Regions from separate parts of the Trinickia acidisoli genome, predicted to be linked through region 1. Evidence: predicted binding sites of a transcription regulator. Region 1 holds the regulator's gene; the other holds the start of a gene.

The links. Region 1 encodes FliA, which starts transcription of late flagellar genes. Its sites were predicted from a motif close to CTAAAGTTTNNNNNNNNNNNGCCGNTA; they were not measured.
Positions count from the first base shown of each region.
Region 2: J3485_RS13045 (DUF4088 family protein) is a predicted target of FliA. The motif match lies at 2,056-2,082, and genes of this name have one in related genera.

Region 1 is NZ_JAFLRG010000001.1:148,808-164,403, forward strand. It holds gene J3485_RS00690 (DUF3443 family protein) at 1-1,138, shown strand, start outside; gene J3485_RS00695 (DUF2844 domain-containing protein) at 1,536-2,057, shown strand; gene J3485_RS00700 (DUF3443 domain-containing protein) at 2,081-3,328, shown strand; gene flhB (flagellar biosynthesis protein FlhB) at 3,598-4,803, shown strand; gene flhA (flagellar biosynthesis protein FlhA) at 4,800-6,902, shown strand; gene flhF (flagellar biosynthesis GTPase FlhF) at 6,899-8,713, shown strand; gene J3485_RS00720 (MinD/ParA family ATP-binding protein) at 8,706-9,581, shown strand; gene J3485_RS00725 (RNA polymerase sigma factor FliA) at 9,613-10,341, shown strand; gene J3485_RS00730 (HigA family addiction module antitoxin) at 10,345-10,653, shown strand; gene J3485_RS00735 (flagella synthesis protein FlgN) at 10,751-11,191, opposite strand; gene flgM (flagellar biosynthesis anti-sigma factor FlgM) at 11,275-11,622, opposite strand; gene flgA (flagellar basal body P-ring formation chaperone FlgA) at 11,790-12,959, opposite strand; gene flgB (flagellar basal body rod protein FlgB) at 13,181-13,684, shown strand; gene flgC (flagellar basal body rod protein FlgC) at 13,750-14,172, shown strand; gene J3485_RS00760 (flagellar hook assembly protein FlgD) at 14,184-14,909, shown strand; gene flgE (flagellar hook protein FlgE) at 14,946-15,596, shown strand, end outside.
Region 2 is NZ_JAFLRG010000001.1:2,859,853-2,875,448, reverse strand. It holds gene J3485_RS13055 (MATE family efflux transporter) at 1-423, opposite strand, end outside; gene J3485_RS13050 (RNA-binding S4 domain-containing protein) at 567-788, opposite strand; gene J3485_RS13045 (DUF4088 family protein) at 1,065-1,838, opposite strand; gene J3485_RS13040 (AzlD domain-containing protein) at 2,109-2,432, opposite strand; gene J3485_RS13035 (AzlC family ABC transporter permease) at 2,429-3,172, opposite strand; gene J3485_RS13030 (helix-turn-helix transcriptional regulator) at 3,310-4,200, opposite strand; gene J3485_RS13025 (CreA family protein) at 4,251-4,742, opposite strand; tRNA gene J3485_RS13020 (tRNA-Asn) at 4,965-5,040, opposite strand; tRNA gene J3485_RS13015 (tRNA-Asn) at 5,126-5,201, opposite strand; gene fdxA (ferredoxin FdxA) at 5,340-5,663, opposite strand; gene pncB (nicotinate phosphoribosyltransferase) at 5,908-7,104, shown strand; gene J3485_RS13000 (LutC/YkgG family protein) at 7,206-7,877, shown strand; gene J3485_RS12995 (sodium:proton antiporter) at 8,043-9,488, shown strand; gene J3485_RS12990 (2-hydroxyacid dehydrogenase) at 9,508-10,497, shown strand; gene J3485_RS12985 (DNA recombination protein RmuC) at 10,494-11,984, shown strand; gene J3485_RS12980 (GNAT family N-acetyltransferase) at 12,092-12,574, opposite strand; gene J3485_RS12975 (hypothetical protein) at 12,574-12,852, opposite strand; gene moeA (molybdopterin molybdotransferase MoeA) at 12,923-14,230, opposite strand; gene mobA (molybdenum cofactor guanylyltransferase MobA) at 14,312-14,956, opposite strand; gene moaA (GTP 3',8-cyclase MoaA) at 14,973-15,596, opposite strand, start outside.

The DNA.
Region 1 (15,596 bases):
CTCCAGCACGCCTGCGACGCTGGCCAGCAATCAGGCGGCCGTCGTCGTATCCTCCGTCACGGGGACGCCGAACCTGCCGATGGTGAGCGTGACGATTTGCCAGCACGGCACCAGCACGTGCGAGACGATCGATAACGTCCAACTCGATACCGGTTCGTACGGGTTGCGGCTAGTCAAGGATACGATGCTGACCGCGTTGCCGACCGAAACGGTGGGTGGCCAATCGGTGGCGGAATGCGCGAGCTTCGCCGACGGATTTTCATGGGGTTCGGTGCGGACGGCCGACGTGCAGATCGGCGGCGAGACGGCTTCGAACATCCCCATCCAAATTTTGGGCGACGTGCCGCAATCGGAAGCCGGCGGTAGCAACAATTCCTGTGCAACCGGCACGCTCAACGACACGCTGTCGCAGCTCCACGCCAACGGCATTCTCGGGATCGGCACCGCGAAGTATGACTGCGGCACGAATTGCACGAGCGCTCCGAACGATGTCTACTACGGGTGCACGTCGAGCTGCACGGATTTGGCGCTGTCGGCCGTTACACAGGAAGTGGGCAACCCAGTCCGTTTCTTTGCCACCGATAACAACGGCGTGGTCTTGAATATGCCCGTGGTGTCGTCGTCGGGCGCGACCAGCGCGTCGGGCGTGTTGAACTTCGGGATCGGCACGGAAACGAACAACACGGTACCGTCCTCGGGCATTCAAACTGTTACGACCGACCACTTTGGGGACGTGAGTAGCGCGTCGCTGAACGGCTCGACGTACTCGGATTCCTCTTCGTTCGAGCGCGCGGCATTTTTTGATACCGGATCGAACGGCCTCTTCTTCCCTGACACCAGCATTACCCTTTGCGCAGGTGGCGGCGGCTTCTATTGCCCTGCGTCGGCTGTGTCGCTGCAGCCCTCCGTGACCGGCTTCAACACTACGACGGCCTCTATTTCGATGAGCGTCCAAAACGCGTTCGACCTGGTCGACGGTGGCGGGTATGCATTCAACAACCTCGGCGGAACGGCCGACGGGTTGCTTGCAATCGATTTTGGGATGCCGTTCTTCTACGGTCGTACCGTTTATATCAACTACGACCCGAACACCGACGGGAGTCTCGGCACCGGTACGACGGCGTACGTCGCCTTCTAAGCCGCTGCGTCCTAACCGGCCCAATCGGCCCAATCCGCGCGCGGCCGCGCCGCCGTTCGCGGAATGATCGGCGGCGCGAGTGCCCCTACCCGGCGAAGGGGTGCTCGCCTCGCGCCACCCAGGCGCGCGCCGCAGATCTTCGCTCCCCTTCGCCCTCTTTTGCATCCCCGCTCCGACTGCCCCTCGTCGTCGGTAAGCACCGTGCGCCCCAGCCTCGCCGCACCCCAATCATCCCCCAGGCACGTCCCTTGCTGTTGTCCGACGCTTATGCGTTCGCAGCCGCATGTACTAGATTCCTAGAAGAACATCAGAAGAACAACGTCAGAACCGGCGGGATCGTCTCGCTCCGGTTACGGCCACACGCGCTAGAGACCTCAACCAGGGAGGAGTCGATCCGATGTTGAATCGTCCTTTACGCGCTGCCGTGCCGGCGGCGTTCGTTCTATGCGCACTCACGGCGGTGACGCTGCCCGCCAGGGCGGCCCTCGGCGGCAGCCCCATGCCGACGCCCGCCGGTGCGACCACCACCACGCTCGCTCATATCGCCCACGCAGCCGCCGCCGGCACGGGGGCATCGAGCACAGCAGCCACGGCCGCCCCAGCCCAGTACTCGGTGCGCGCCACCACATATTCAAGCGGCACGAGCGTGCGCGAATACCTCGGCACCGACGGCAATGTCTTCGGCATTGCATGGAACGGCCCGCGCATGCCCGATTTGCAGTCGTTACTCGGTAACTATTTCCCGCAGTACGCAAGCGGCGTTCAAGCGCTGCACGCGGCGCGCCCCGGCCGCGGCCCCGTCGACGTCGAGCAGTCGAACCTCGTGGTCCGCTCCGGCGGCCATATGGGCTCGTTCTTCGGCCAAGCGTGGCTGCCGAGCGCTTTGCCCGCCGGCGTGACCGGTGCCGACATCAAGTAACCGAGCGAAGAAGGGAAATCATGTTGCGTACTCACAGAAGACTCTTGCGGGCGCTCCGCGCGCTCGGTTTGGCCGCCGCCACCGCGGTGCTCGTTGCGGGCTGCGGCGGTGGGGGCGGAGGCGGGGGCAGCAGCGGTTCGGGCAGCACGTCGCAGTTGGCCGCGAATCAGGTTGCGGTGACGGTGGGCGCCGGCGTCGAAGGCGTTGCGAACATTCCGACCGTCAGCGTCACGATCTGCGCGCCGGGCACCAGCGTGTGCCAAACCATCAACAACGTCCAGGTCGATACCGAATCGTTCGGGCTGCGGCTCGCCAGTTCGGCCGCGAGCCAGGTGTTGAGCGCATTGCCGCAGGAAACGGTGGCGGGCAGCCCGATCGCCGAATGCACGGCGTTCGCCGACGGCTACACCTGGGGCTCGATCCGCACCGCCGACGTCAAAATCAGCGGCGAGACAGCCTCGCGCGTGCCGCTGCAGATCGTGGGCGATCTGTCGCAGGGTGCCGTGACGACGGGCGGATGCTCGACGGGCACGCTCGAGTTGACGCCGGCCGATCTAGGGGCCAACGGCATCCTTGGCATTGGTGTCGCCGCAAACGATTGCGGAACGACCTGCGCGACGCCGCCGGTGGGCAACAGCAGCTACTACACGTGCCCCGGCAACACCAATTGCGTGCAGGCGCTCGTGCCGGTCGCGCAGCAGGTGACCAATCCCGTCTCGATGTTTGCCGGCGACAACAACGGTGTCATGCTGTCGATGCCCGCGATCGGGCCGAGCGGCGGGCGCACCGTTACCGGTACGCTGACCTTCGGGGTCGGCACGCAAGCGAACAATGCCCTGCCGAGTTCGGTGACCAAGCTGGCAACGAATGCCTACGGCGACGTCAATGCCACTTTCGCCGGCGGCGCGGTCACGGCTTTCTTCGATTCGGGCTCGAACGCGTATTTCTTCACCGACAGCACGCTGCCGAACTGCTCTGGCCAGGCGTCGTCGTTCTACTGTCCGACTTCGAACGTGACGCGCGGCATCGGCGTGGCCAGCTATAACGCCGCCACGCCGGGGGCGGCGGGGGGCGTGCTGCTGACGATGCCCATCGGCAACGCCACGCAGTTGCTCGCCAACGGCAATTACGCGCTCGATAATCTCGCCGGCAGCCTCGGCAATGGCGCGACGTTCGTCGATCTCGGCATGCCGTTCTTCTACGGCCAAAACGTCTATTACGGGCTCGATCAGTCCGGCTCGGGCGGCGCCGGCCCGTTCGTGGCGTTTTGAGCGAAGGCTCCGGGCGCGCCCGGGGTCCTACCTTTCGTTTTTCTTCTGTCGGCGGGCCCCATCATGGCGCCCGCCGTTTCTCATGTGCGGCGCGCTGCGCGCTCGCGCCCGCGGCGGGCTGATCGCTCGCGGGAGCGGGCCGGGCGCCGATCACTCGAAATGCACCCCTTTCCCCCGCCTTATCCGCCGATCGTCCCTTGACCTGGGCAGGAATAATTCGTCTCACTGGATAACGGCATGTCGCCGTTTTTCTTGCGGAGAAATTTCCCGTGGCAGAGGACAGCGACCTCGAAAAAACCGAAGCAGCCACTCCTAGGCGCCTGGAAAAGGCGCGCTCGGAAGGGCAGGTCGCGCGCTCGCGGGAACTGTCGTCGTTCGCCCTGCTCGCCGCGGGATTTTTCGGTGTCTGGGCCTTGTCGGGCACGATCGGCTTGCACTTGCAAGCCATGCTGCGCGGCGCGTTCACGTTCAATCACGCGTCGCTGTCCGACACGAACCGCATGCTGATGGGCGCCGGCAGCGCCGGACGGGAAGCCTTCATGGCCCTGGCGCCGATCCTCGCGCTGACGGGCGGCGCCGCGCTGGCCGCGCCGATGGCGATCGGCGGTTTTCTGATTTCGCCGAACGTATTCCAGTTCAACTTGGAGCGCTTGAACCCCGCCGCGGGGATCGGCCGCATGTTCTCGATCAACGGCCCGATCCAGCTCGGGATGTCGCTTGCGAAGACGCTCGTCGTCGGCACCATCGGCGTGGCCGGCGTATGGCACCGCAAGGCCGAGATCCTCGGGCTCGCCGCCGAGCCCCTGCGGACCGCGCTCGGACATGGCTTGTCGCTCGTTGCCGTCTGCTGCGCGACGACCGTGGCCGGCATGTTCGTGATCGCCGCGCTCGACGTTCCCTATCAAATTTGGCAGTACCACAAGAAGCTGCGCATGACGAAGGAAGAAGTGAAGCGCGAACACCGCGAAAACGAAGGCGACCCACGCGTGAAGAGCAAGATCCGCCAGCAGCAGCGCGCCATTGCGCGCCGCCGCATGATGGCCGCGGTGCCCAAGGCCGACGTCGTCGTGACGAACCCGACGCACTACGCGGTTGCGTTGCAGTACTCGGATGGCGAAATGCGCGCGCCCAAGGTCGTGGCCAAGGGCGTGAACCTCGTGGCCGCCCGCATTCGCGAAATCGCGGCCGAACACAACGTGGCGGTGCTCGAAGCGCCGCCGCTCGCACGCGCCCTGTATCACAACGTCGAACTGAACCGCGAAATTCCGGGCTCGCTCTACAACGCGGTGGCCGAAGTGCTCGCTTGGGTCTATCAACTGCGCAAGTTCCGCGTGGAAGGCGGCGATGTTCCCGCCGCGCCGACCGAACTCGAAGTGCCCGCCGAATTGGATAAGAAAGACCCGATTTCCGAGGCCGACGAACGCGAAGAAGCCGAAGAGACGCTCGGCGACGCAAATGAAGGAGCCTCGGCATGAACGCGCGCGTCGGAAGCCTTTTCGGCAAGAGTCAGGTGCTGGCCGGCACGAATCTGCGTGCCCTCGCAGGTCCGATCCTGATCTGCATGATCCTCGGCATGATGATTCTGCCGTTGCCGCCGTTCCTGCTCGATCTGCTGTTCACGTTCAACATCGCGCTGTCCGTGATGGTGCTCCTCGTGAGCATGTACACGCAAAAGCCGCTCGATTTCGCGGCGTTCCCGGCGGTGCTGCTGTTCTCGACGTTGCTGCGCTTGTCGCTGAACGTGGCCTCGACGCGCGTCGTGCTGCTCGAAGGCCATACGGGCCCGGGCGCGGCAGGTCAGGTCATCGAATCGTTCGGACACTTCCTCGTGGGCGGCAACTTCGCCGTCGGCATCGTCGTGTTCGTGATCCTGATGGTCATCAACTTCATGGTGATCACGAAGGGCGCGGGACGGATCGCCGAAGTGGCCGCGCGCTTCACGCTCGACGCGATGCCGGGCAAGCAGATGGCGATCGATGCCGACCTGAACGCGGGCCTCATCAACGAAGACGGTGCGCGCAAGCGCCGCCTGTCCGTCGCGCAGGAAGCCGAGTTCTACGGCGCGATGGACGGCGCGTCGAAATTCGTGCGCGGCGATGCGATCGCGGGCCTCATCATCATGGTCGTCAACGTCGTCGGCGGGCTCATCGTCGGCGTCGTGCAGCACAACATGGATTTCGCCGCCGCCGGCAAGACCTACACGCTGCTGACGATCGGCGACGGGCTCGTCGCGCAGATTCCGTCGCTCGTCATCTCGACGGCGGCCGGCGTGATCGTCTCGCGCGTCGCCACCGACGAAGACATCGGCACGCAGCTCACGAGTCAGCTCTTCACGAACCCGCGTGTGCTGATGATCACGGGCACGATCATCACGATGCTCGGCCTGATCCCGAACATGCCGCACTTCGCATTCTTGCTGCTCGGCGGCGGCGCGATCCAGCTCGGCCGCACGCTGAAAAAGCGCGCCGAAGCCGCCAAGACCGGCGCCTCGCTCGTCGACGTCGCGCCGACGGCGATGACCCCCGTCGAAAACAACGAAGCGAGCTGGGACGACGTCACGCTCATCGATACGCTCGGTCTCGAAGTGGGGTACCGCTTGATCCCGCTCGTCGACAAGAACGCCGACGGCGAATTGCTCAAGCGCATCAAGAGCATCCGCAAGAAGTTCGCACAGGAAATCGGCTTCTTGCCGCCCGTCATCCACATCCGCGACAACCTGGAACTGCGTCCGAACGGCTACCGCATCGCGCTCAAGGGCGTCGAAGTGGGCGTGGGCGAGGCCTATCCGGGCCAGTGGCTCGCGATCAATCCGGGGCAGGTCACGGCCGCGCTGCCGGGGCAGCCGACGCAAGATCCGGCCTTCGGCCTGCCGGCGATCTGGATCGACACGAACTTGCGCGAGCAGGCGCAGGTGTACGGCTACACCGTCGTCGATGCGAGCACGGTGGTTGCCACGCACCTGAATCACCTCGTCGTGCAGCATGCCGCCGAACTGCTCGGTCGCGCGGAAGTGCAGTCGCTCATCACGCGCACCGGCAAGGACGCCCCCTCGCTCATCGAAGACCTCGTGCCCAAGACGCTGTCGCTCACGACGCTGCAAAAGGTGTTGCAAAGCCTGCTCGAGGAAGGCGTGCCGATTCGCGACATGCGCACGATCCTCGAATCGCTCTCCGAGCACGCGGCCAAACTGACCGATGCGCACGATCTGACCGCCTGCGTGCGCTTGTCCCTGGGCCGCGCGATCACGCAGCAGTGGTATCCGGGCAACGGCGAAATGCAAGTGATGGGACTCGATTCGAACCTCGAGCGCGTGCTGTCGCAGGCGCTCGCGACGAGCGCGAACCCCGGCCTCGAGCCCGGCCTCGCGCACACGCTGCTGACGGCGACGCAAAGGGCGATCACGCGTCAACAAAATACCGGGCTGCCTCCGGTGCTGCTCGTGCAACACGCGCTTCGCGCGATGCTCGCACGGTTCCTGCGCCGCAGCCTGCCTCAATTGAAAGTGCTCTCGTATGCCGAAGTGCCCGAGACCCGCACGATCAAAGTCGTTAACCTCATCGGGGGTCAAGCTTGAACATTCGTAAATTCATCGGCGCGACGAGTCGCGACGCGCTGCGTCTCGTGCGCGAGGCCCTGGGTGCGGACGCGGTCGTGCTGTCGAACCGGACCAACGACGACGGCAGCGTGGAGATCGTCGCGCTCGCGGACACGGATTTCGCGCACATCGCGCCCGATGCAGGCGAGACAGGCTCCCAAGGCGCTTACCAAGGCCTGCCCGCGCCGACGGCCAATCCGTATGCGTTAGCTGCGGGTGCGTCGCAGCCGTCGGGCGCCATGCCGTCCAACCCGTACGCGAACGGCATGCCCGACGTGTTCTCGGCCGTATTCGGTGCGAGCCCCGAAGCGGGCTCGAAGACGTCCGACGAGCGCCGGCCGGCCTTGCCCGACGCCGCTGCGATCGCTTCGCCGCGCGTGACCGACCGCCCCGGCTTCGCCGCGCGTGCGGCCGCGCCAAGCGCGTCGGCCAATGCCGCCGCTTCCGTCGCTGCGTTCAATGCCAACGGCGCGAGCGCGGGCGAGACGGAAGCGTCGCGCACGATGGCCGAAACGAATCCCTGGCTGATCGACCATGGCCGCCGCATCGCCGCGCAAAACGAGCGCGCGGCGCATGCCTCGCGTTCCCACGCGATGACGCCCGCCGCCGCGGCTGCCAAGGGGCTGGGCTCACCGGGCCGCGTCCTGTCGGCCGAGGAGCTCGATACTGCGCAGATCCCCGACTGGGCACACGAAGCCGCGCGTGTCGCGGCGCGCCGTGCCGTGCCGCGTGTGAAGCCGGCCTTCGAAGGTTTTGGCGAACAAGACGCCGAAGCGATGGCCGAAGCGGTCCGTGCGCGCGTGGAAGAGATCGTCAATCAGACGGTGATGCATGAACTGTCGTCGATGCGCGGCATGATGGAAGAGCAGTTCGCCGGCCTGACGTGGGGCGATCGCCAGCGGCGCAGCCCCGTGAACGGCGAAGTGACGAAAGCGCTGTTCTCGGCCGGCTTCTCGGCGCAGCTCGTGCGGATGGTCGTCGACCACATGCCCGCAGTCGAAAACCTCGACGCGGGAATGGACTGGGTGAACCAAGTACTCGCCTCGAATCTGCCCGTGCTCGAGAACGAAGACGCGCTGATGGAGCGCGGCGGCGTGTTCGCGCTGATGGGCCCGACCGGCGTCGGCAAGACGACGACGACGGCCAAGCTTGCCGCGCGCTGCGTGATGCGTTTCGGCGCGAGCAAGGTCGCGCTCTTGACGACCGACAGCTACCGGATCGGCGGCCACGAGCAGTTGCGCATCTTCGGCAAGATCCTCGGCGTGTCGGTCCACGCCGTGAAGGACGTGGCCGATCTGCAGCTCGCGCTCACCGAGCTGCGCAACAAGCACATCGTCCTCATCGACACGATCGGCATGAGTCAGCGCGACCGCACGGTGTCCGACCAAATCGCGATGCTCTGCGGCGCGGGTCTGCCGGTTCAACGGCTGCTGCTGCTGAACGCGACGAGTCACGGCGATACGCTCAACGAAGTCGTGCAGGCTTATCGCAGCGCCCCAGGACAGCCCGAGCTGGCCGGCTGCATCCTCACCAAGCTCGACGAGGCGACGAACCTCGGCGGCGTGCTCGATACGGTCATCCGCTACAAGCTGCCGGTTCATTACATCTCGACGGGACAGAAGGTGCCCGAGAACCTGTACGTCGCGACGAAGAAATTCCTGATCAAGAGTGCGTTCTGCATTCCGCGCGACGGTTCGCCGTTCGTCCCGCACGACGACGAGATTCCCGCATTGCTCTCGGCGCTCTCGAGCCGCTCGAGCGCCGAACTGCATGAGGTTCGCTTTGGGTAAGCAAGTCACCGATCAGGCGGAAGGGCTGCGCCGGCTGCTCGCGAAGAGCGGGTCGCGCGTGGTGGCGGTCACGGGCGGCCCGATGGGTGTCGGCCGCACGTCGACGGTCGTGAATTTGGCGGCGGCATTGGCCACGCTCGGCAAGGACGTGCTCGTCATCGACGAGCGCCTCGGCGCGAATTCCGTCTCGGCCATGCTGGGCGGCTTGCACGGCGCCGGCTCGCTGCGCGCGTTGATGAACGGCGAGATCGCGCTCGATCAAGCCTGCTCGCGCCACGAATTGGGGTTTTCGGTGCTCGCGGCCTCGCGCGAGAACTGCGCCGGCTATAGCGCCGCGCAGCTTGGCCTGCTGCTCTCGGGGCCGGCCGACGTCGTGCTCGTCGATGCGCGGCTCGACCGCCAGGGGGCGCTCTCGCCGCTCGGGGCGCAAGCGCACGACGTGCTGATCGTTACGCGCGTGGCGGCCGCCGCGATCACGGAAGCGTACGCCTGCATGAAGCGCTTGCACTTCGAGCACGCGATCGCGCAGTTCCGCGTGCTCGTGAATCACGTGTCGAGTTTGGCCGACGCGCAGACGGCGTTCGACAACCTCGCCGAGGTCGCCGCGCGCTATCTGACGGTGTCGATCGAAGACGCCGGATGCGTAGCGGCCGATTCGCTGATGGAGCGATCGCTCGAACTGGGGCGATGCGTCGTCGATGCGTTCCCGTCGGCGCCGTCGGCGCGGGACTTTCGGCACGTCGCCGCGGAGATGTTGTATTGGCCGATGCGCCCGGCGATGTGTTCGCCGCGGCCAGAGGTTACGGTGCGCACGGCCTTGCCGGCGTCGGCGATCGCCGACGGCGCGGCCGCGCGCCAACACGCTTGAAACGTTAGGGACAAGGAGAAGGGGGCCCTCGATGTACAACGCTCAAGGGAAAATGTCCCAGACGGATGTATTGACGCAGTACGCGCCGCTCGTGCGCCGGCTTGGCTTGCAACTCGTGGCGAAGATGCCGGCGAGCGTCGATCTCGACGACCTGATTCAGGCCGGGATGATCGGTTTGCTCGACGCGGCGAGCCGCTACAAGGAAGACCAGGGCGCGCAGTTCGAAACCTACGCGAGTCAACGCATTCGTGGCGCCATGCTCGACGAACTGCGCAACAACGATTGGTTGCCGCGCAGCTTGCGCAAGACGTCGCGCGAGGTCGAATCGGCCGTGCACCAGGTCGAGCAGCGGCTCGGCCGGTCCGCGAGCGAGACCGAAGTTGCCGACCATCTGCAGATGCCGCTCGATGCCTTTCAGTCGATGCTGCAGGATCTGCACGGCAGTCAGCTCATCTATTACGAAGATTTCGACCGCTCGGCCGACGACGAACCGTTCCTCGACCGCTACTGCGTCGATCACTCGGACCCGCTCTCGGCACTGCTCGACGACAGCCTGCGCGCGGCGCTCGTCGAAGCGATCGACAAGCTGCCCGAGCGCGAGAAGCTGTTGATGTCGCTGTATTACGAGCGCGGCATGAACCTGCGCGAGATCGGCGCGGTGATGGAAGTGAGCGAATCGCGCGTATGCCAGCTCCATAGCCAAGCGGTTGCGAGGCTGCGAGCCAAGCTGCGCGAGATGGCTTGGGCCAGCGTCGACTGAATATTGCCCCGGAAGGGGCGCGAAGCGGCCGCCGCTACACCGGTTCCGGCTGCGCGCGTGGGGCCTTATGCGATCGACCCGCTCGAGCTTTCGATCACGCGCGCCGCCGAGGCGCTGGGGGTGTCGCGCAAGACGCTTTCGGAGATCGTCAACGGCCGAGCTGCGATCAGCCCGGAGATGGCAGTGCGCCTAGAACTAGCTTTCGGAAAGCGCGCCGAGTCCTGGTTGGCACACCAGGCCGAGTACGATCTATGGCAGATCGAGCAGCGCAAAGAGCAATTGCACGTGCATGCGTTCAAGCGCGCGGCTTGACGCGGAAGGGCTTGCCCGCCGACTCCGAGCCACGAGGCGCGTATCGAGAACCGATACGCCAGCGGGCTGCGGCCGCCTCACCGGCGGCCGTGCTACTTCAAGCCGTCGCCATCCGCCCATCCGGCCCGTAGACGCTGGCCGAATGACGCGAGGCACCGCCACGCAGGATGGCGAGCGCGTTCTGGTTGTAGTTCATCCGGATACGGATCATGAGGCCGTTCGTGGCGTTCGAGCGGCGCGCGCGTTGCACGACGGCCTGCAATAGTTGCCACTGCTTGGCAAGGCGAGCGTCGTCGGCGATCGCGAGCTCCATTCCCTTCCAGCCAACAGGCAATCCCATCTGGCGCAGTTGGCTGTCGCGCGTTTTTTCGAGCGACGCGAGCTTTTCAGTCAGCTCGGTCTTCTTCTCGACGATGCCGGGCAGCGTCTCGAGCGGCGATACGGCCGCAAGCGCCTTTTCCTCGTACATCAGCAAAGACGCAAACGCTTCGAGCGCAGCGTGTTCTTCGGTCACAGTGGCAAGCAGGGCGTCTCTCATCTCATCCGCCAAAACATAAGCCGGCGCGCAGGCGCGCACTCAACGAAGCCGACGAGGCGAGAGATAAGCGCTTGAGCGCTGCCTCAGCCGCCCGTCGACGGGTTCTTCAACAGATCGCGGGCGGTCGAAAGAATGCCGTCCGCAATCTTGCTCGTATCCATCGTCAGCGTGCCGTCGGCAATGGCTTGCTTGATCGACGCAACGTGCGCGACGTCGATGTCGGCTTCGCCCGACGCAGCCAGCGAGCGCAACTGCGACGACAGCCCGGACAGGCTGACGTTGCTGGCGTCGCCGCTGCCCGTGGACTGAGCCGACGCGGCATTGGCGCTCGTTTGCGCGGTGCTCGCCGCGGTTTGACCGCCCTGCCGGGCACCCTGCACGTCGCCCTTGGGCGAGGTCAGGCTCGAAGTGGAGGTTGAATCGACTTTCACGATGGCTTCCCGAACGATTTCGATTTGAGTGTGATAACGGCGACACTCGCCGAAACTTTAGCGCAATCGGGAAGAACACCGCCCAGCCTCATTCGGCGATTCGGGGCCGAATCGTCCGGCGCCTCCACGCACCGGTCGTCTCGCCCGTTTCGACCGCCTCGGCCCGGTCACATCTGAACCTGCACCGTTCCGGCATCTCGGACGATGCCGGAGATGATCTGGCCCCCGGCTAGCCTGACACGAACCTCTTGTCCGGGCGCCGCGTTGTTCATGACGCTGCCCTCGGACGAAATCGTGAAACCTTGGCCTTGCGCGATGACGCGCACCGTTTGGCCGATCGCGACCGCGCTCGCGCTTTTGAGCAGATCCTGGCGCAGCGGCATGCCGGCGCTGATCCGGGCCAGTGCCGTCGAGCCGATCGCCTGCGACGGATCGGTAATGATCGCGCGCGGCAAATTCGAGAGGTCGCCGTCGCGCGCGAGCAGGTCTTGCGCCGTCACGACCGTACCGGGCTCGATCTGGCGCGCCGCGAGGTAGTAGGTCGCATCGATCGCGATGCGGGCTCGCAGATAGAGCGTCCACGGCTTGGCGCCGGCGCAGCGCACGCCGACCGACGTGGTGCCCCATAGCCGGGCGCCCGTCGGCATGAACGGCTCGAGCGTCGTGCAGGCGGCCAGGCCCCGCGGGAAGGTCGGGGCAACCGTGATGCTGATCTTGCCGGGCAGGCCGATCGTCTGTTGCTGAAGATAGGCAAGGGCCGCGTGGCGAATCGCCTCGCTGTCTTCCTGGCCGGCCGGCGCGTCGGAGGCGGGCGCCAAGGCCGCGGCGGTTGCAGCCGCCGGCGCCGTCGGGCGAGTGGGCCCACCGACCGAGGCGGGCGCAATCGGTTGCGCGGCGCGGATCGAGCGCTGCGGCGCCGTCACGACGACGGGTATGACGCGGCTTGCCGCCGTCGCGATCGCCGGATGCGGCTCGCTGACGATAGGGGGAACGTTGGCCGGCGCGGCGCCGCGCGCCTCGCCCGGTCCCGGGATGACGATCATGCCGTTCGTCGCCGTGCCGGCGGACGCACTCGCTTGCGCTTGCCCGGGGCCGGGAATCGAAATCATCGCGCCGCTCGGCTTAACGGCTTTGGCCTCGCCCGGGCCGGGGATATAGATCTGCCCGCTCGCGCTCGTATCGGTGTTTTGCGCCTGGGCCGCCGTGAGCGGCAACAGGGCTGCGACCAGCGCACAGGCCGCTGCGCGCACGAGGCGAGCATGCCGCCGGCCGAGGGCGCGCGGCGCTGCTCGGCGCGCGGGATCGGAAGCGGCGGACAAGGACATCGGTTTCTCCATCGAAACAATTCGGACGACGAATCGAATTCTAGGGCTCGCGCGAGGGGCGCAAACGTTGAATAGAGGGCGGCTTCCCCGGTTATTCATCCGATTGGCTCTTGCTTGCCGACCCTAAGATGCTCGTCATGCAAAAAAGCCTTCTTGGCGCACCTTGTCCCGAACCAGGGTGAGGCCGAGAAGCGGCAACAAGCGGCCGACGCTTGAGAACGGGAGAAACACCGATGCTGGACAAACTCGATGCCGAATTCGCCTTTGGCCGTGAGGCGCTCGATGTACGCGCCTATCGGCAGGAGTTGCTGTCGTCGAACATCGCCAACGCCGATACGCCCGGCTACAAGGCGCGCGACGTCGATTTCGGCTCGTCGCTCGCCACCGCGCTTCAGCGCAGCGGCGCGACGCAGGGTACGAGCGCGATGGCCAGCTCGGGCGCGGCTGCGTTGCCGTTGGCCCAGCCGGCCGGCGTGACGAGCGGGATGACGATGGCGTCGACGGAGCCCGGCCACATGACGGGCAACGCTCAGCTCATTCCGACCGGCGGCCAAACCCAGGATTACGGCAAGCTTGCCTACCGGATTCCGACACAACCGGCGCTCGACGGCAACACCGTCGATCTCGACGCGGAACGCGTCCAATTTGCCGACAACACCGTGCATTACGAATCAGGCATGACCACCGTGTCGCAGCAGATGAAGCAACTGCTCTCGGCGATCACGTCGGGCGGCTGAGCAGGCGCGCCTACCGCTTTTATTTAGGAATCGTTCAAGCGTCCATCGAAAGAGGCACGTAAGCCATGGCATTGATGAACATTTTTACCGTTGCAGGCTCGGCGCTGTCGGCCGAATCCGAGCGGCTCAACGTCACCGCGTCGAATCTCGCGAACGCCGACAGCACGACGGGCCCGGACGGTCAGCCGTACCGCGCCAAGCAGGTCGTGTTCGGCGTCAAGCCGATCGGCGGGGCGGAAACGGCCAGCGGCCAGCAAGTGGGCGGCGTGGAGGTGACGAACGTCATCGACGACCCCACACCGATGAAGACGACTTACGACCCGACCAACCCCGCAGCGGACTCGAACGGCTACGTCACGATGCCGAACGTCGACCCGGTGCAAGAAATGGTGAACATGATCTCGGCCTCGCGCTCGTACCAGGCCAACGTCGAGACGCTGAACACCGCCAAGAACCTGATGCTGAAAACCTTGACGATCGGCACCTGAGGAGAAACTTTGTGACGTCATCCAATACCACCATCAGCAACGGCGGCACCGTTTCGACGCAGTTGCTCGATACGATCAACGGCACTTCGTCGAGTAGCAGCTCGTCCTCGAGCTCATCGTCCTCGAGTGCGACGTCATCGACGAGCTTGGAGCAGACCTTCCTGCAACTGCTCGTGGCGCAGTTGCAGAACCAAGACCCGACCAACCCGATGGACAGCTCGCAAATGACCGCGCAGCTCGCCCAGATCAACACGGTGACGGGCATCAGCCAGTTGAACACGACGCTGACTTCGCTGGCCTCGCAGCTCTCGGCCGGCCAAAACGCGCAATCCTCGCTGCTGATCGGCCAGAACGTCCTCGTGGCGGGCTCGACGGCGACCGTCTCGAGCGGCACCTCGCCCGGCTTCGGGGTGACGGTCGCCTCGAACGTCTCCGATCTGAAGGTCACGATCAAGAATTCCTCGGGCCAGATCGTGAACACGATCGATCTCGGCGCGCAGCAGGCCGGCACCGTTCCGGTGAGCTGGACGCCCACCGACTCGTCGGGCAACACGCTGGCCAACGGCACCTACACGATCTCCGCGGTCGGCACGAGCAGCACCGGCGCGACGACATCCGAAACGACGCTGACCGGCGCGCAAGTGGACAGCATCGTCCAGCAAAGCGACGGGTCGACGGGATTCTTGCTCAGCAACGGCAGCACGGTCGGTACGACCAGTGTTGTCGCCATCATGTAACGAACTTTGATACTTATTCGCAGGGAGACCACTTAAATGGGCTACCAACAAGGCTTGAGCGGCTTGTCCGCATCGTCGAACGATCTGGACGTGATCGGCAACAACATCGCGAATGCCAACACCGACGGCTTCAAGCAAAGCACGGCGCAGTTCGCGGACCTGTACGCGAACACGATCGCGACGTCGGTCAACAACCAAATCGGTATCGGCACGCAGCTCGCGGGCGTTCAGCAAGACTTCACGCAAGGCACGTTCACGACGACGGGCCAGGCGCTGAACGTCGCGATCAACGGCACGGGCTTTTTCCAGATGTCGAACGACGGCACGCTGACCTACTCGCGCAACGGCGTATTCCAGCTCAACAACCAGGGCTACATCACGGATTCGTCGGGGCTCGAACTGATGGGCTACGCGGCGAACGCGAACGGCGTGATCAACACCGCGCAGACGGTGCCGATCCAAATCCCGACGACCAACATCGCACCGGTTGCCACGCAAAACATCACGGCGCAGTTGAATCTGAACTCGCAGGACAGCGTGCCGACGGTGACGCCGTTCTCGTCGACGAACTCGTCGACGTACAACTACTCGACGTCGATCCAGACCTACGACTCGCTCGGCGGGTCGCAGCAGATCAACATGTACTTCGTGAAGACGGCCGCGAACTCGTGGGACGTCTACGCGGGC
Region 2 (15,596 bases), 2.7 Mb from region 1:
ACCGACGTCGCGCGCGAGCGCGGCCGGCTCTCCGAATGCGAGCAGGATCGGCTGCGCGAACGAAAGCAGCACGAAGGCGGGTATGGCCAGCAGTACCGATAGCGCAAGCCCGGTCCAGTAGATGTGCGGCACGCGGTGCTCGGCTTGCGCGCCGCGCGCGTTGGCCACCGTGACGCTCACGGAGCTGAGCACGCCTTGCAGCAGCGTGACGATGACGAAGAAGATCCCCGCGCCAAGGCCGCCCGCCGCGAGCGCGTCGGCGCTGAGCGAGCCGAGCAGGATCGTATCGGTGACGCCCATCGCCATCTGCGACAACTGCGCGATCGCGAGCGGGGCGGCCAGGCGCGCGGTGTCGGCCGCGTGGCGCGAAAGCGGTGGCGGGGCCGGCGTGGCGGCGGCCCGTGTGAACGTGGACTCGGACATGGCTAAGCGAGCGAGGCGCGGCGGGCGCTCGCGCATGGCGCGCGCCCATATTGTTTTCGTCGGAAAGAAAGAGCTTATTGCTTCGGCGCTCGCCTGTCGATGGCGCGGGGCCGTCGTTCGGGCAAAGGTGCGTGCCGCGGGCGTCAGCCGGGCTCGTGAACCGCGATGCGCGTGTCGCCGAGCATCACGACTTGGCCCGCGCGGATCTTGCACGTTTTGCGCAACTCGACACGGCCGTCGACCTTCACCTCGCCCGATGCGACGAGCATCTTGGCCACGCCGCCGGTGTCGGCCAGGCCCATCAGCTTGAGCAGATTGTGCAATTCGACGTGGTCGCCCGTGAGCGTGAAATTGAGATTGGCCATGGCGAACGCCGGCGGGCGACGAAAAGCGATTAGGGCACGCATCATAAGTCACTCGAGCGGCCGAGTGAACCGTCTCGCGCATTTTTTGCCCCGGCGCTCGCGGGCCGATGCTGTGTGTTTATACAGTACGCATGGTCGCCATTCGGCCTCGCCAGCCGGGTCGGCGCTTCTCAGTGTTTTCTCGTTCCCTAGTTCGTCCGATCGATCGTCGCGCCGTGTTTCCATGTGATCGGCGGTGTGTCCGTGCCGCGCCGACCGGGCCGAGACTCGTGCCGCTCAGCGGGGGCGGCGCGGCTCGATGCGAGGCTGGGCGGGCCGGGCCGGCGGCATGAAGAAGTTGCGCATCCAAGCTGCCATGCGCGAAAAGATGTCGTATGGCTCTTCGACGAAGATCTCGGGCTTGAGCAGCCGCAGATATTCCATGATCTGCTGCGCCTCCTGCTTTTGGAACGAGCCGTGCGCCAGCCCGAGCCTGAGCAGGCCGCGCAACTCGCCGAGCTTTTCGCGCGCCGTGCTGCCAACGGTCGTCTCGCACGCGATCTTCGCCTCGTAGACACGCTGACGCAGCGATTCGGCCAGCCGCCAAGCGGGCGTCTGCATCTTTTCCTCGAGCGATTGGATGTCGCGCGCCGTCGATTTGATCTGCGCCGCCAGCGGGTCCACGAGCGTGGCGTCGCCGCCGGCTTCCTTGACGATGGCCGTCGCCCAGTCGCGCGCGGCTTTGGCGATCTCGTCGGGCGTCCATTCGGAGCGCACCGCGAAGCTGAATCCGAACTCCTCGGCCTGGCGCATGAGGATCGCCACGACGTCGGGGAACTCCTTCTCCAACGTGCGCTTGGCCCAGGCGTATTGGCCGCCTTGAAGCATCCGCTGCACCGCGTGCTCGGTCAGCGGCATCATGTTGTCGAGCAGCTTCGCGCGCAGGAAGTCTTCGAACGAAGGCGTCGCGAACTGCGGGTCGAGCTTGAGCGATACGCGCACGAAGGCTTCGAAGTCCTTGTGCAGCGTAGAAATCGTCTCTTCGCGAAGAGAAAGGGTGATTTGACCCATGGCTTGTCCTGATCGCGCGCGCCCCGGCCGGGACGGCGCCGCGGCGTTTCGCGCAGAGGCGCCCTACGGGCGGAGCCGGCGCGACGCCCAAACGAGCGGCCCGGCACGACGCCCGGCACACCTCACGGTTTTTTGCATAGCGCGTCGCCTGCCGCTACCGACGCCGAGCGTCGGTGCGCCCCTTCGCCGCACGGCCAAGAAACGCGCTTCGTCTGATTAACGGCGAATACGCGCGGAACTTGAGGCTTGGCCGAGGGTGTCTTCGAAGAATTAGTGCACGACCAGTGCTTGCCAGGCGAAAAACACCGCGAGGCCGACCGCGATGGTCAATAGCGGCCGGCGTGTCAGGGCGGAGACGGCGCAAGCGATGAGCGCGCCGACGAGCTGAGGGTTGCGCCAGGTGATTTCCGGCGCACCGCCATGGGGCGTGACGGCCATCGGCACGATGATGGCCGTCAGCACGGTGACCGGGACAAATCCGAGCGCGGTGCGCACGAGCGGCGGGAATGCGACACGTTCGCCGAGCAAGAATACGGTCGAGCGAATCAGGAACGTGACGACGGCCATGCCGAGGATGAGAACGGCGTAGTTCATGATGCGGCCTCGGCGGCGCGCTCGACCCCTTTGGTCTGTCCGGTGCGATCGGCGTTGCCGGCGTGAGGCGGTTGCCGGCCGCGACCCGTGCCGCCGCTGGCTGCCCGCGGCCGCGAGAGCGCCACGCCAACGGCGACGCCCGCCGCTACTGCCGCCAACAAGCCGAGCTTGTAGGGCAAGGCGGCGCACGCGAGGGCGACGATGCCCGCTGTCGCGGCGGACGCGATGTAGCGCAGCGAAACGAGTTGCGGCACGACGATCGCGATAAACGTGGCGACCATCGCGAAATCGAGCCCCAGCGACTGCAGCCGAGGGAAGGCCGCGCCGAACAGGAGCCCGGCCAGCGTCCAGAGTTGCCAATTGACGTACATCGCGAGGCCCGAGCCGAGGAAGTAGTGCGGACCGATTTGCCCGGGTGGCGCGTGCCGATAGTGCGAATAGGAGACGGCGAACACTTCGTCGGTGAGCAGGCCGCCCAGCGCGAGCCGCCAGCGTACGGGCAGGCGTGCGACATACGGAGCCAGCGTCGCACTGTAAAGCACGTGACGCAGATTGACGACGAGCGTCGTCGCCCAGACGACGGCGAAGCCGGCATGCCCCGCGATCAACCCGAGCGCGATGAATTGCGATGAGCCGGCAAAGACGGCAAGCGACATGAACTGGCCGTGCCAGAGGTGGAGCGGGCCGGCGGTGACGAGCGTGCCGAAGATGACGCCGAACGGGGCGGCGCCGATCATCATCGGGATCGTGTCGCGGGCGCCGTCGATGAATTCGTTGAGCGGGGTGCGCGGTTTCAAGGGACGTTCCTCCTACTGCGCGCAGGATAGCGTTGGCGCGATAGGCGGCGCTTGTACGTTCTTGCTTTGGAGGGCGCGGCTCAGCGCGCGGCGGCGTCGCCCGCTTGCCAGCGGCCCGGCGGCACACCAAACATGCGCCTAAAGTGCCGCGTGAAGTGGCTTTGATCGGTGAAGCCGCAGGCGGCAGCCACGTCGGCAACGGTCACGCCTTCGCGCAGCGGCGCGAGCGCGCGCTGTAGCCGCAATTGGTTGCGCCAAGCGTGCGGCGGCATGCGCGTCGCCTGCGTGAACAGGCGCGCAGCGTGAAACGGGGACAGGCCGACATCCGCCGCAAGCTCGCTCAGGCTGAGCGGAGCGGTGAGGTCGGCCGCGAGCCGTTCCTTCATCAGCGCGACGCGCGGCGGATCGATGTTCGGCCTGCGCACCGCCGGGTGATGGAGCGCGTGCCGTGCGATGAGCGTCGACATCGCATCGACGAAGGCCGTCTCGGCCGCGAGCGGATCGCCGCCTAGCGGATTGCCGCCGGCAGCGCCGCCGGCCGTAGTCGAAGCGCTGAGCCCTTCCAGCAGTCGATGCGCTCGGGCGACGCGTGCCGCGAGATCGGCATCGCGGATGACGTCGACGGGAAACCAAGGCATCGGCTGCGGCGCCGATGCGATTTCGCTGGCGAGCTGCCCGATGAAATCGACGGGAAGGTAGAACACGCGATAGCGCCAGCCGCCCTCCATCGCGCGCGATCCCGTGTGGACTTCTCCGGGGTTGATGACGGGTACGGTTCCCGCCTCGGCCACATGGTGCGCGCCCTGATAGGCGTACATCTCGGCGCCGGCCTCGATGACGGGCACGGCGTATGCCTCGTGCCAGTGCGGCGAGAACTCGTGCTCGCGATACTCGGCCGTGAGCATGTCCGCGCCGGGCACGAGCGGCGAGCGCCAATAGCGGGCGTGATCGTCGAAGCGGGGCTCGTCCATGGCTGTTCTCTCGGCGGCGGGCGGTCGGCGGCGGAGGCGATGTGCGCGCGTCAGCGCAGCGGGACCGTCGTCCCCGCCGGCAATGGAACGGCGCTGACGCTGTTTTTCGCGCTGCCCGAGACGATGCGGTCGCTGTACGTTAGGTAGACGAGTGCGTTGCGCTTGGCGTCGACGATCCGTACGACGTGCAGCGTCTTGAAGATCAGCGACATGCGCTCGGTGAAGACGTCGGCTTGCCGCTTCACAGGGCCCGCGAATTTGATCGGGCCGACTTGGCGGCAGGCGATCGACGCTTCGGTGGGATCTTCGGCGATACCGAGCGTGCCCTTGATGCCGCCCTTGCGCGCGCGGGAAACGTAGCAGGTGATGCCGGTGACGTCCGGATCGTCGTAGGCCTCGACGACGACGCGATCGGAGCCCGTGATATGGAAATTCGTGTTGACGCTGCCGACTTCCTCGCCGTGCGCAGGCAGCGCGGCGCAGGCGAGCGCGGCGCAAGCGCCCGTGATGATCGGAAGCAGTAAAGGGATGAAGCGATTCATGGTGAGCGGGGCGAGCTGGCGATTTTGCAACCGATTTTGCGGCGATTCACCGCGCGAGCGGGCGGCGCGAAGTAAAGCAAACGGTATCATATCGGGCAGACGCCCGTGTCTAGGCCGTATGGCCGACGCCCAGCCGACCTCGATCGGTGCCGTTAAAAATCGGTGCCGTCAAAAGCAAAAGGGCCCGTCGACGATACGACGGGCCCTTTTGCATGAAGCTCTTGGCTCCCCGACCTGGGCTCGAACCAGGGACCTACGGATTAACAGTCCGGCGCTCTACCGACTGAGCTATCGGGGAACAACGTGCTACGGTGAAAGCGTTTGCGGCGTGGCCACCGCGTAAAAAAGCCCGTTATGGCGAACGGGCTTTTCCATTCATTCTTTGGCTCCCCGACCTGGGCTCGAACCAGGGACCTACGGATTAACAGTCCGGCGCTCTACCGACTGAGCTATCGGGGAACAACAACAGCACAGAAGCGAGATTTTATGGACCGGTTCTCGCCCTGTCAATACCCAGAGACATCTTCATGATGGCGAGCGCACCGGACGCGACCGCAGCAGCAGGGCGTCGCACCGGCGCGCCGCAGCGGCATCCCGTTATCGCTCGAGGTACTGGAGCTTCTCTTGCAGGTCTTTGAACTGGTCGGCCTCGGGCAGCGGCGCCTTCGTCTTCGTGATGCTCGGCCAGACTTTCGCCAGTTCGGCGTTCAGCGGCGTGAATTGCTGCTGATCGCCGGGCACGTCTTCCTCGGCGTAGATCGCATTTACCGGGCATTCAGCGACGCACACGGCGCAGTCGATGCATTCATCGGGGTCGATCGCGAGGAAGTTGGGACCTTCGCGAAAGCAGTCCACCGGGCAGACGTCGACGCAGTCGGTATAGCGGCATTTGATGCAGCTTTCGGTCACAACGTGAGTCATTCAAAAGCTCCTGCAGGATATCTGGGGGAAATGCCGAATTAGCAAAACGTGTATTGTAACGTAATGCCCTGGCCCCGATGCACCAAGGGGATTGGCGCCGCTTAGATCGATTCGTGATTAGTTTATGGGGGAGGCGGGCCTCGATCCGGGCCGGCCTGCACGCCTCGGGCCGCCCGTTGGGGTAACATGCGGCGATCCCTCGGAGGCGGGCGCCGCGCCGCCTGACCGCGCTTCGGTTGAAACCATGATCATCACCTCGCTGCTCGACACCGATCTCTACAAGTTCACGATGATGCAGGTGGTCCTGCATCAGTTTCCCGCGGCCCACGTGGAATATCGCTTCCGCTGCCGCACGCCGAACGTGAATCTAACGCCCTACGTCGAGGAGATTCGCGACGAGGTACGCAAGCTCTGTCAGTTGCGCTTCACCGACGACGAACTCGACTATCTGCGGCGGATGCGCTTCATCAAGAGCGACTTTGTCGATTTCCTGGCGTTGTTCCATCTGAACGAGAAGTACATCTCGATCGAGGCGTCGGCCAAAAGGAACGGCGAAATCGAGATTGCGATCGAGGGCCCGTGGCTGCACACGATCCTGTTCGAAATCCCCGTGCTCGCCATCGTCAACGAAGTCTATTTCCGCAACACGCAGCGCCAGCCCGATTACGTGGTCGGGCGCGAGCGTCTCGGCGAAAAGGTCGCGCTGCTCGGCGCGCGCCCCGAATTCGCCGATTGCAAGATCGCTGATTACGGCACGCGCCGGCGCTTCTCGAAACGCTGGCACGAGGAAGTGATCCTCACCCTGATGGCCGGCATTGGCGAGCAGTTCGCGGGCACGAGCAACGTGTTCTACGCGAAGAAGCACGACTTGACGCCGCTCGGCACGATGGCTCACGAGTATCTGCAGGCGTGCCAGGCGCTGGGCCCCCGGCTGCGCGATTCGCAGACGTACGGCTTCGAAGTCTGGGCGAAGGAGTACCGCGGCGATTTGGGCATCGCGCTGTCGGACGTCTACGGCATGAAGGCGTTCCTGCGCGACTTCGACATGTACTTTTGCAAGCTGTTCGACGGCGCGCGCCACGATTCGGGCGATCCGTTCGAATGGGGCGAGCAGCTTCTGCGCCATTACGAGGAGAACCGCTGCGATCCGCGCACGAAGGTACTCGTCTTCTCCGACGCGCTCGATATCCCGAAAGTGCTGCAGCTCTACGAACGTTTTCGCGGCCGTTGCAGGCTCGCTTTCGGCGTCGGCACGAATCTCACGAACGACCTCGGCTACAGCCCGCTGCAGATCGTGATCAAGATGGTTCGCTGCAACGGGCAGCCCGTCGCCAAGCTCTCCGATACGCCCGGCAAGAACATGTGCGACGACAAGGCCTATCTGGCCTACCTGCGGCAAGTCTTCGGGATCGAAACGGCGGTCGACGACGGCGGGAATTGAGGCGTCGCGTCGAGGCGTCGTTCAGGCCGTTCGGCCGATGTATCCCAAAAAAGAAGGCCCGTATAATCGTCCATTCATTCGGCTTCATGATGGAGAGTGCGATGGATACATCGGCGGCACGACGCAACATTCTGGCGCGAATCCGCGCGGCGTCGGGCCGTTCGGCCGTGCCCGAGCGAAGCGAGCACGAGGCGGTCGCCGATTACCTCGCGCGGCATCCGCCGGGGCCGCGTCCGGAGTTGCCGGCCGATCGGGAGGGGCTCACCACGCGCTTCGTCGAAGAAGCGCGGCTCATGGCGAGCACGGTCGAACTCGTGGAATCGCTCGACGAGGTACCTGCCGCCGCCGCACGCTATTTGGCGCAGCTCGGCGTTACGCCGCGCGTCGTCGCCTGGGCCGTGCTGCAAGCGCTACCGTGGGAGCCGGCGGGCCTCGCGGTCGAATTCCGCAAACCCGAGAACGGCGATCTCGTCGGCATCACGGGGTGCTTTTGCGCGACGGCTGAGACAGGCTCGCTCGTGCTGCTGTCGGGGCCTGAAACAGAAGCATCGATGGCACTGTTGCCCGAGACGCACATTGCAGTCGTACCCGCGTCGCGTATCGTGGCCGGGCACGAGGAGGCATTCGCGCTGATGCGCGCTGAGCGCGGCGAGTTGCCACGGGCCGTGAATTTCGTTTCGGGGCCTTCGCGCACGGGCGATATCGAGCAAACCATCGTGCTCGGTGCACACGGTCCGTACCGCGTGCACGCGATCGTCGTGCGTGGCGGTTGAGCGGAGCGCCGGCGCCGTTGCGTCGCGGGGTGCAAGCTACCCTATAGCCCGCTCAGCGCCCGTTTTACAACCTGCTTCGCCGTTCCGCTTCACAACGCCGGCTCATCGTTCCGGCTCATCGTTCCGGTTCATCACGCCGGTTCGTCACCCAAGAGGGATTTCATGATTCAACGAGGGGCCGCTTGCGTACGCAAGGCGGCGGCGAGTGCTTTTGTATCGACGATCGTGCTCTGGTCCTCGGGCGCGTCCGCGGCGACGGCTGCAATACCCGACGGTGCGGCGCTGGGGCCGCACTGGGCTGCGCCGTTCGCGGGTATCTTGCTCTCGATCGCGCTGCTGCCGCTCGTCGCGCCCGCGTTCTGGCATCGCCATTTCGGGAAGATCGCGGCCGCATGGGCGATCGCATTTCTCGCGCCGTTCGCATACGCATTCGGTCTAGGCGCCGCCGCGCTGGCGTTCGTCCACGCGATCGTTGCCGAATACGCCCCGTTCATCGTCTTGCTGACAGCGCTCTATACGGTGGCGGGCGGTATCTGCGTGCGCGGCAGCCTGCATGGTTCGCCGCGCGTCAATACGGCGCTGCTCGCACTCGGCACGGCGCTCGCGAGCATCATGGGCACGACCGGCGCCGCGATGTTGCTGATCCGGCCGTTGCTGCGCGCGAACGACGACCGCAAGCACATCGTGCACGTGTTCGTCTTCTTCATCTTTCTCGTGGCGAACGTCGGCGGCTCGCTGTCGCCGCTCGGTGATCCGCCACTGTTTCTCGGTTTCTTGAACGGGGTGGGTTTCTTCTGGACGACGTCCCATCTGGCTTTGCCGATGTCGTTCATCTGCGCGCTGCTGCTCGTGATGTTCTATGCGCTCGATGCCTACTTCTACCGTCGCGCGGGCGAAAAGCGCGCCCCCAACCTCGACCCGACGCCCGATTCGGTTCGCATCGTCATCGAGGGCAAGCGCAACTTCGTGCTGCTGGCGCTCGTGATTGGGCTCGTTTTGATGAGTGGGCTCTGGAAGCCAGGCATCGTATTCGACGTGCCGGGGGCGCATCTCGCGCTGCAAGACGTCGTGCGCGATGCCGCGCTCGTGCTGTTGACGCTCGTCTCGCTCGTGATCACGCCGCGCACGGCGCGCACGGGCAATGCGTTCAACTGGGCGCCCATCGAGGAGGTGGCGAAGCTCTTCGCGGCGATCTTCATCACGATCGCCCCGGTAGTGATGATGTTGCGCGCGGGCGAGCGCGGCGCGTTCGCACCCCTGCTGCAACTCGTGACGGATGCGCACGGGCGGCCGATCGATGCCATGTATTTCTGGGCGACGGGTATCCTGTCGTCGTTTCTCGACAACGCGCCGACGTACCTCGTGTTTTTCAACCTCGTGGGCGGCGATGCGCACGCGTTGATGACCACGGGGGCCTCGACGCTCACGGCCATTTCGGCGGGCGCCGTGTTCATGGGCGCGAACAGTTACATCGGCAATGCGCCGAACTTCATGGTCAAAGCAATCGCCGAGTCGCGCGGCGTGCGCATGCCGAGCTTTTTCGGCTACCTCGGATGGTCGGCCGCCGTGCTCATTCCGGTGTTTCTGTTGACGACGTGGCTGTTTTTTTGATTGCGGAAGGAGACACTCCATGCAAAAGATTCTCGTTGCGCGTCCGATTTTTCCCGATGTCGTCGAGCGCCTCGCGCAGTACTTCGACGTCGATTGGAACGACGGGCCCGCGCTGCCGCCCGACGAGCTCGCGCGCCGGCTCGCCGACAAGGACGGCGCGCTGACCGCCGGCGATCCCATCGGCGCCGCAATTTTCGCGGCGGCGCCGCGGTTGCGTGCGGTTGCGAACATGGCCGTCGGCTACAACAATTTCGATATCGAAGCGTTCAATGCCGCCAACGTGATCGCGACGAACACGCCCGACGTTCTCAACGAAGCGACGGCCGATTTCGGCTGGGCGCTGATGATGGCGGCGGCGCGGCGCATGACCGAGAGCGAACACTGGCTGCGCGCGGGCAAGTGGGGCGCCTGGCGCTACGACGGTTTTCTCGGCACAGACATATACGGCTCGACGCTCGGCATCATCGGCATGGGGCGAATCGGTCAGGCGCTCGCACGCCGTGCGCTCGGTTTTTCGATGCGCGTCGTCTATCACAACCGCTCGCGCGTCGCGCCGCAGATCGAAGCCGAAACCGGCGCGCAGTACCTGTCGAAAGAAGATTTGCTGCGGCAGGCCGATCACGTCGTGATCGTGGTGCCGTACAGCGCTCAAAGCCACCATACGATCGGCGCGGCCGAACTTGCGTTGATGAAGCGCACGGCCACGTTGACCAATATTGCGCGCGGCGGCATCGTCGACGACGCGGCGCTGGCGGATGCGCTGCATGAGCGGCGCATTGCCGCCGCTGCCCTCGACGTTTTCGAAGGCGAGCCGAATGTGCACCCGCGGCTGCTGTCCGCGCCGAGCGTCGTGCTCACGCCGCATATCGCGAGTGCGACCGAAGCCACGCGACGGTCGATGGCGAATCTCGCGGCCGACAATCTCATCGCCGCGCTTGGCATGGGGCCGCGCGCGGGCCAGCCGCCTAATCCGATCAACCCCGCAGTCTTGGGACGTACGCGTTCATGACGACGATCCTCCTTACGGCGCTGGCCATTGCCGTCATCCTGTTGGCGATCGCCCTGGCGTTGGCGATCAGAAGCGCCGGCCGCGCGAACGTCGGTGCGACGCTCGCCGAGCTGGGCGAGCGCATCGAGACGGGGGGGCAAACGCAGGCCCGCGCTTATGAGCGGCTCGAACGCGAGTTGCGGGGCGAGCTCGCTGAAACCTCGCGCCTCTCGCGCGCCGAGCTTGGGGGCGGTTTCGCGCAGTTCCAGCAGACGCTCGCCGCGCAATTGACGAGCGTGGCCGCCGTGCAGAATCAGCAAATCGAGGGCTTTGCCAAGCGCCTTGCGCAACTCACGGAAACGAACGCGACCCAACTCGACGCGATGCGCGACAGCTTGCAACGGCACGCGCACGAATCGCGCGACGAACAGGCGTCTGCCCTCAAGCGCTTCGGCGATACGCTCTCGCAGCAACTGGCGCAACTCGTCGAAGCGAACGACCGGCGTTTCGCCGAAGTGCGCGCGACGCTCGAGGCGCGGCTCAAGGACATCGAGGCGAACAATGCGACCAAGCTCGATGAAATGCGCCGCACCGTCGACGAAAAGCTGCATGCGACGCTCGAGCAGCGGCTCGGCGAGTCGTTCAAACTCGTCTCGGATAGGCTCGAGCAAGTGCATCGGGGGCTCGGCGAAATGCAGTCGCTCGCGGCCGGTGTCGGCGATCTGAAGAAGGTTTTGTCGAACGTGAAGACACGTGGCACCTGGGGAGAAGTGCAGCTCGAGGCGCTGCTCGAGCAGATGCTGACACCCGATCAGTACGCGAAGAACGTCGCGACGGTGCCCAAGAGCGGGGAGCGCGTCGAATTCGCCATCAAGCTTCCGGGGCGCAACGAGGGCAGCGGCGGGCAGGGTACGACGGCGCCCGTCTGGCTGCCGATCGACGCGAAGTTTCCGCGCGAGGATTACGAACGCTTGATCGATGCGCAGGATCGCGCCGATCCGGCGGCCGTCGACGAAGCGTCGCGCGCTTTGGAAACGCGCGTGCGCAACGAGGCACGCACGATTGCCGAAAAGTACGTGGCGCCGCCCCATACGACGGATTTCGCGCTGCTGTTCTTGCCGACCGAGGGGCTGTATGCCGAGGTACTGCGCCGCCCGGGGCTGACCGATCAATTACAGCGCGAGTACCGCGTGACGATTGCGGGGCCCACGACATTGACGGCGCTTTTGAACAGCTTGCAGATGGGTTTTCGCACCCTCGCGATCGAAAAGCGTTCGAGCGAGGTTTGGCAGGTGCTCGGTGCGGTCAAAACGGAGTTCGGCAAATTCGGCGATGTTTTGGCAAAGACGAAATCGCAGCTCGAGACGGTGACGCGTTCGATCGAAGCGGCCGAACGGCGCACTCGGGTCATGAGCACGAAACTACGCGAAGTCGAAGCGCTGCCCGGCGAGCAAACGGAAGGCTTGCTGGGCGACGCCTATGCGGGGCTCCAAGAGCCCGATGCCTGAACGTATGGGCGTGCGCGGGTGCGGCACGACGGCTGGCCTGCGCGTGGGGCCAATGCCTCGAGGGTGGAGCCCACGCCTGCCCGCGCTTGCGCCCGGTGGTAACTGCCTCAGGCTGCGCCGGCCAATCGGCTCAACGCGTCGTCGGTGACGCGCACGATCCGCCAATCGGGCAACACGGTCGCGCCCATCTTCGTGTAGAAATCGATAGCGCTCTGATTCCAGTCGAGTACCGACCATTCGAAGCGCCCGCATCGGCGCTCGACGGCGATCGCCGCGACGCGGCGCAGCAGCGCCTTGCCGAGCCCACCGCCGCGCAGTGCGGGTTGCACGTACAGGTCTTCGAGATAGAGGCCGCGCCGGCTCAGGAACGTCGAAAAATTATGGAAGTAGAGCGCATAACCGACGATACGGCCGTCGCGCTCGGCGACGAGCGCTTCGACGGCCGGACGCGCGCCGAACAGGGCTTCGCTCAGCGAGTCTTCGGTCGCGACGAACAAATGCGTGAGCTTTTCGTACTCGGCCAACTCGAGCATCAGGCCGAGTATTGCGCTCGCGTCGAGCGGTGTTGCGCTGCGAATGATGTCTGTCATCACGCTTCCTCGGGCACGTCGGACAGGACGATTTCGATGCCGCCGAAGCGTCCGGCCACCCAGTTGTAGACGTGACAGGCGATCCAGAGCAGCACGAACCCGAGGATCGCGTTGAGCAGCAGTGCACTGAAGAAGATCGTGCCGATCTCGACCGATCCTTGGCGCAGGTACGTGACGAGCGTGCCGAGCAAGACGATCGGCGTACTGAAAATGACGTAGACGAGGATGAGCGCCTTGGCGGTCTGGCCGGGAGCGATCGATAGGATTTGTTTTTTCATGTTTTGAAGCCTCGTTGAGAGACGATGTGCTGTGCTATTCGAAAAATCGGCGGCTGACGTCGCGCATTGATCACATGAGCCCTTCGAAGGGGATGACGTCGACGGGGGCGCCGGCTACGACGTCGGCTTGGTCGTGCTCGAGCACGATGAAGCAGTTGGCTTCGCTCATCGAACTCAACACGCCCGATCCTTGCGACCGGGTAAGCGTCACGGTCCATTTGCCGGCCGCGTCGCGCGTGGCGACGCCGCGCAGAAACTCGGTGCGCCCCGGGCGCTTTTTGATCGGCGCGCTGCTCGCGGCCGCAAACTGCAGCGGTCCCGCGGTGATTGCGCCCGACATCGCGACGAGCGCTTCGCGCACGATCTGATAAAACGTGACCATGACCGCAACGGGGTTGCCCGGCAGCCCGAAGAACAGTGCGCTGCGCTCGCTCGCACCGCGCCCGGCAGGCCATAGGCGGCCGAACGCGAGCGGGCGCCCGGGCCGCATCGCGAGCTGCCAGAATGCGACGTCGCCGAACGTCGCTGTCATGCGAGCGGTGAAGTCGGCGTCGCCGACCGATACGCCGCCCGACGTGAGCACGACGTCGGCGCTCGCGGCGGCTGAACGCAGTGCGGCCTCGATGGCGTCAGGCTTATCGCGCACGACACCCAAGTCGAGCACCTCGACGTTCAAACGCGTGAGCATCGAGTACAACGTGTAGCGATTGCTGTCGTACACGCAGCCGGTGTCGAGCGTCTCTCCGACCGAACGCAATTCGTCGCCCGTCGAGAAGAACGCAACGCGCAGGCGTCGTCGGACCGCCACTTCCGCGACGCCGAGCGACGCGAGCAGACCGAGGTCGGCGGCACGCACGATGCGCCCGGCGGCCAGCGCGGCGCGTCCGCGCGCGAGGTCCTCTCCGGCGCGGCGACAGTTGGCGCCGCGGGCGATTTGCTCGGCATCGAACGCGACATTCTGGCCGGTGCGCGCGACGAACTCTTGCGGCACGACCGTATCGCAACCGGCCGGCATCGGCGCGCCGGTCATGATTCGGATGCACTCGCCCGCACGGCAACCTCGCTCGAACGGATGGCCTGCGCGCGCTTCGCCCGCGACGACCAGCGTCAGCGGGGCGCGGCCGTTCGCGAGGCCCTGCGCGAGCACCGCACCGTCGAACGCGTAACCGTCCATCGCGGCGTTGTCGTGAGCGGGCACGTCGATGGGGGAGACGACGTCGGCGGCCAGCACCCGGTCGAGTGCCGCGCGCAAGGCGACGCGCTCGACCATCTCCACAGGCTCGATCGCACGCCGGATGATGGCGCGTGCAGCGTCGACGGGAAGCGGATTCGGGGCGGGCGAGGCAGCGTGGCCGGAAGTGTCGTGGGAAATCGTCATCGAAGATTGGGCGCGGCGCGCCGACGAACCGTGCGAATGCCGCGCACGCCGGGCAGCCGGACGCCTTGCGTCGTGGCCGATTTATCTGCCGCGCTCGGGGCGAGCGTCGAGCGTTCGTTCGAGATCGGCGAGCTCATGCAAGGAGTTGGCATTGTAAAACGCGCGCTCGTCCCGAAACGCGACTTCGACGTGCATGTGGCGTGCGTACCACGTACGGACTTTGCGTTCGCCGGCCTCGAGATAGGCGGCCAGATCGTCGGCGAGCGTTGCGCGCACCACTGCCACGACGGGGTGTATCGCCATGCATCCGGCTGCGTCGACGGTGGCCGCGACGGCGATATCGGCGCGCTGCGCGTCGAGTGCGGCGACGAGCTTGGCGGCGAGATCGGTCGGCAGGCCGGGCGTATCGCAGGGCACGCAAAGGAGCAGTTCGGTCGATGTCGCGCGCAGTCCCGCAAGCAGGCCGCCCAGCGGGCCAGGGTAATCGTCGGTGTCGTCTTCGATGATGCGGGCGCCGAACGTCGTGCCCAACCGTTCGTATTCGTCCAGGTGACGATTCGCGCTGATCATTAGCGCGGCGACTTGCCCTGCGACGCGTTTGGCGACGTGTAGTGCGAGCGGCTCGCCCGCAAGCGGCTGTAGACCTTTGTCGAGCCCGCCCATACGCGTGCCTCGACCTCCAGCTAAAACGAGCCCCGTGATGCGTGAGCGCGTAGGCGAATCCATCTGCGCGCGCCCTGGGCTAGCCGCCGATGTACGACATCTCGACCCGCGCGAGGCCGTTCGATGCCGTATCGGCCGCGGCACTGCCGCGCAACTGAGAATAACGGTCTTCGCGCGCTTGCCAGATCCGGCCGATAGCGGTGGCGATCTCGTCGTCGGTGGCACCGCTACGCAGCAGCGCACGCAAATCGTGCCCGGCCGAGGCGAATAGGCACAAATAGAGCTTGCCTTCCGTCGAGAGACGAGCGCGCGTGCAGGTGCCGCAGAATGCGCGCGTGACGCTCGAGATGACGCCGATTTCGCCGGTGCCGTCGGCATAGCCCCAGCGCTGCGCTGTTTCCGAGGGGGTATGGGCTTCGAGCGGGACGAGCGGGAAGTGCTCGGCGATGCGGGCGACGACGTCGGCCGACGGCAGCACTTCCGTCATGTTCCAGCCGTTCGACGTGCCGACGTCCATATATTCGATGAACCGGAGTACGGTACCCGAGCCTTTGAAGTGCCGTGCCATCGGCACGATCTCTGCGTCGTTCGTGCCGTGCTTGACGACCATGTTGATCTTGACTGGAGCCAGTCCGGCTGCCTGCGCGGCCGCGATGCCGTCGAGCACGGCGCTGGGGGCGAAGTCGGCGTCGTTCATGCGCTT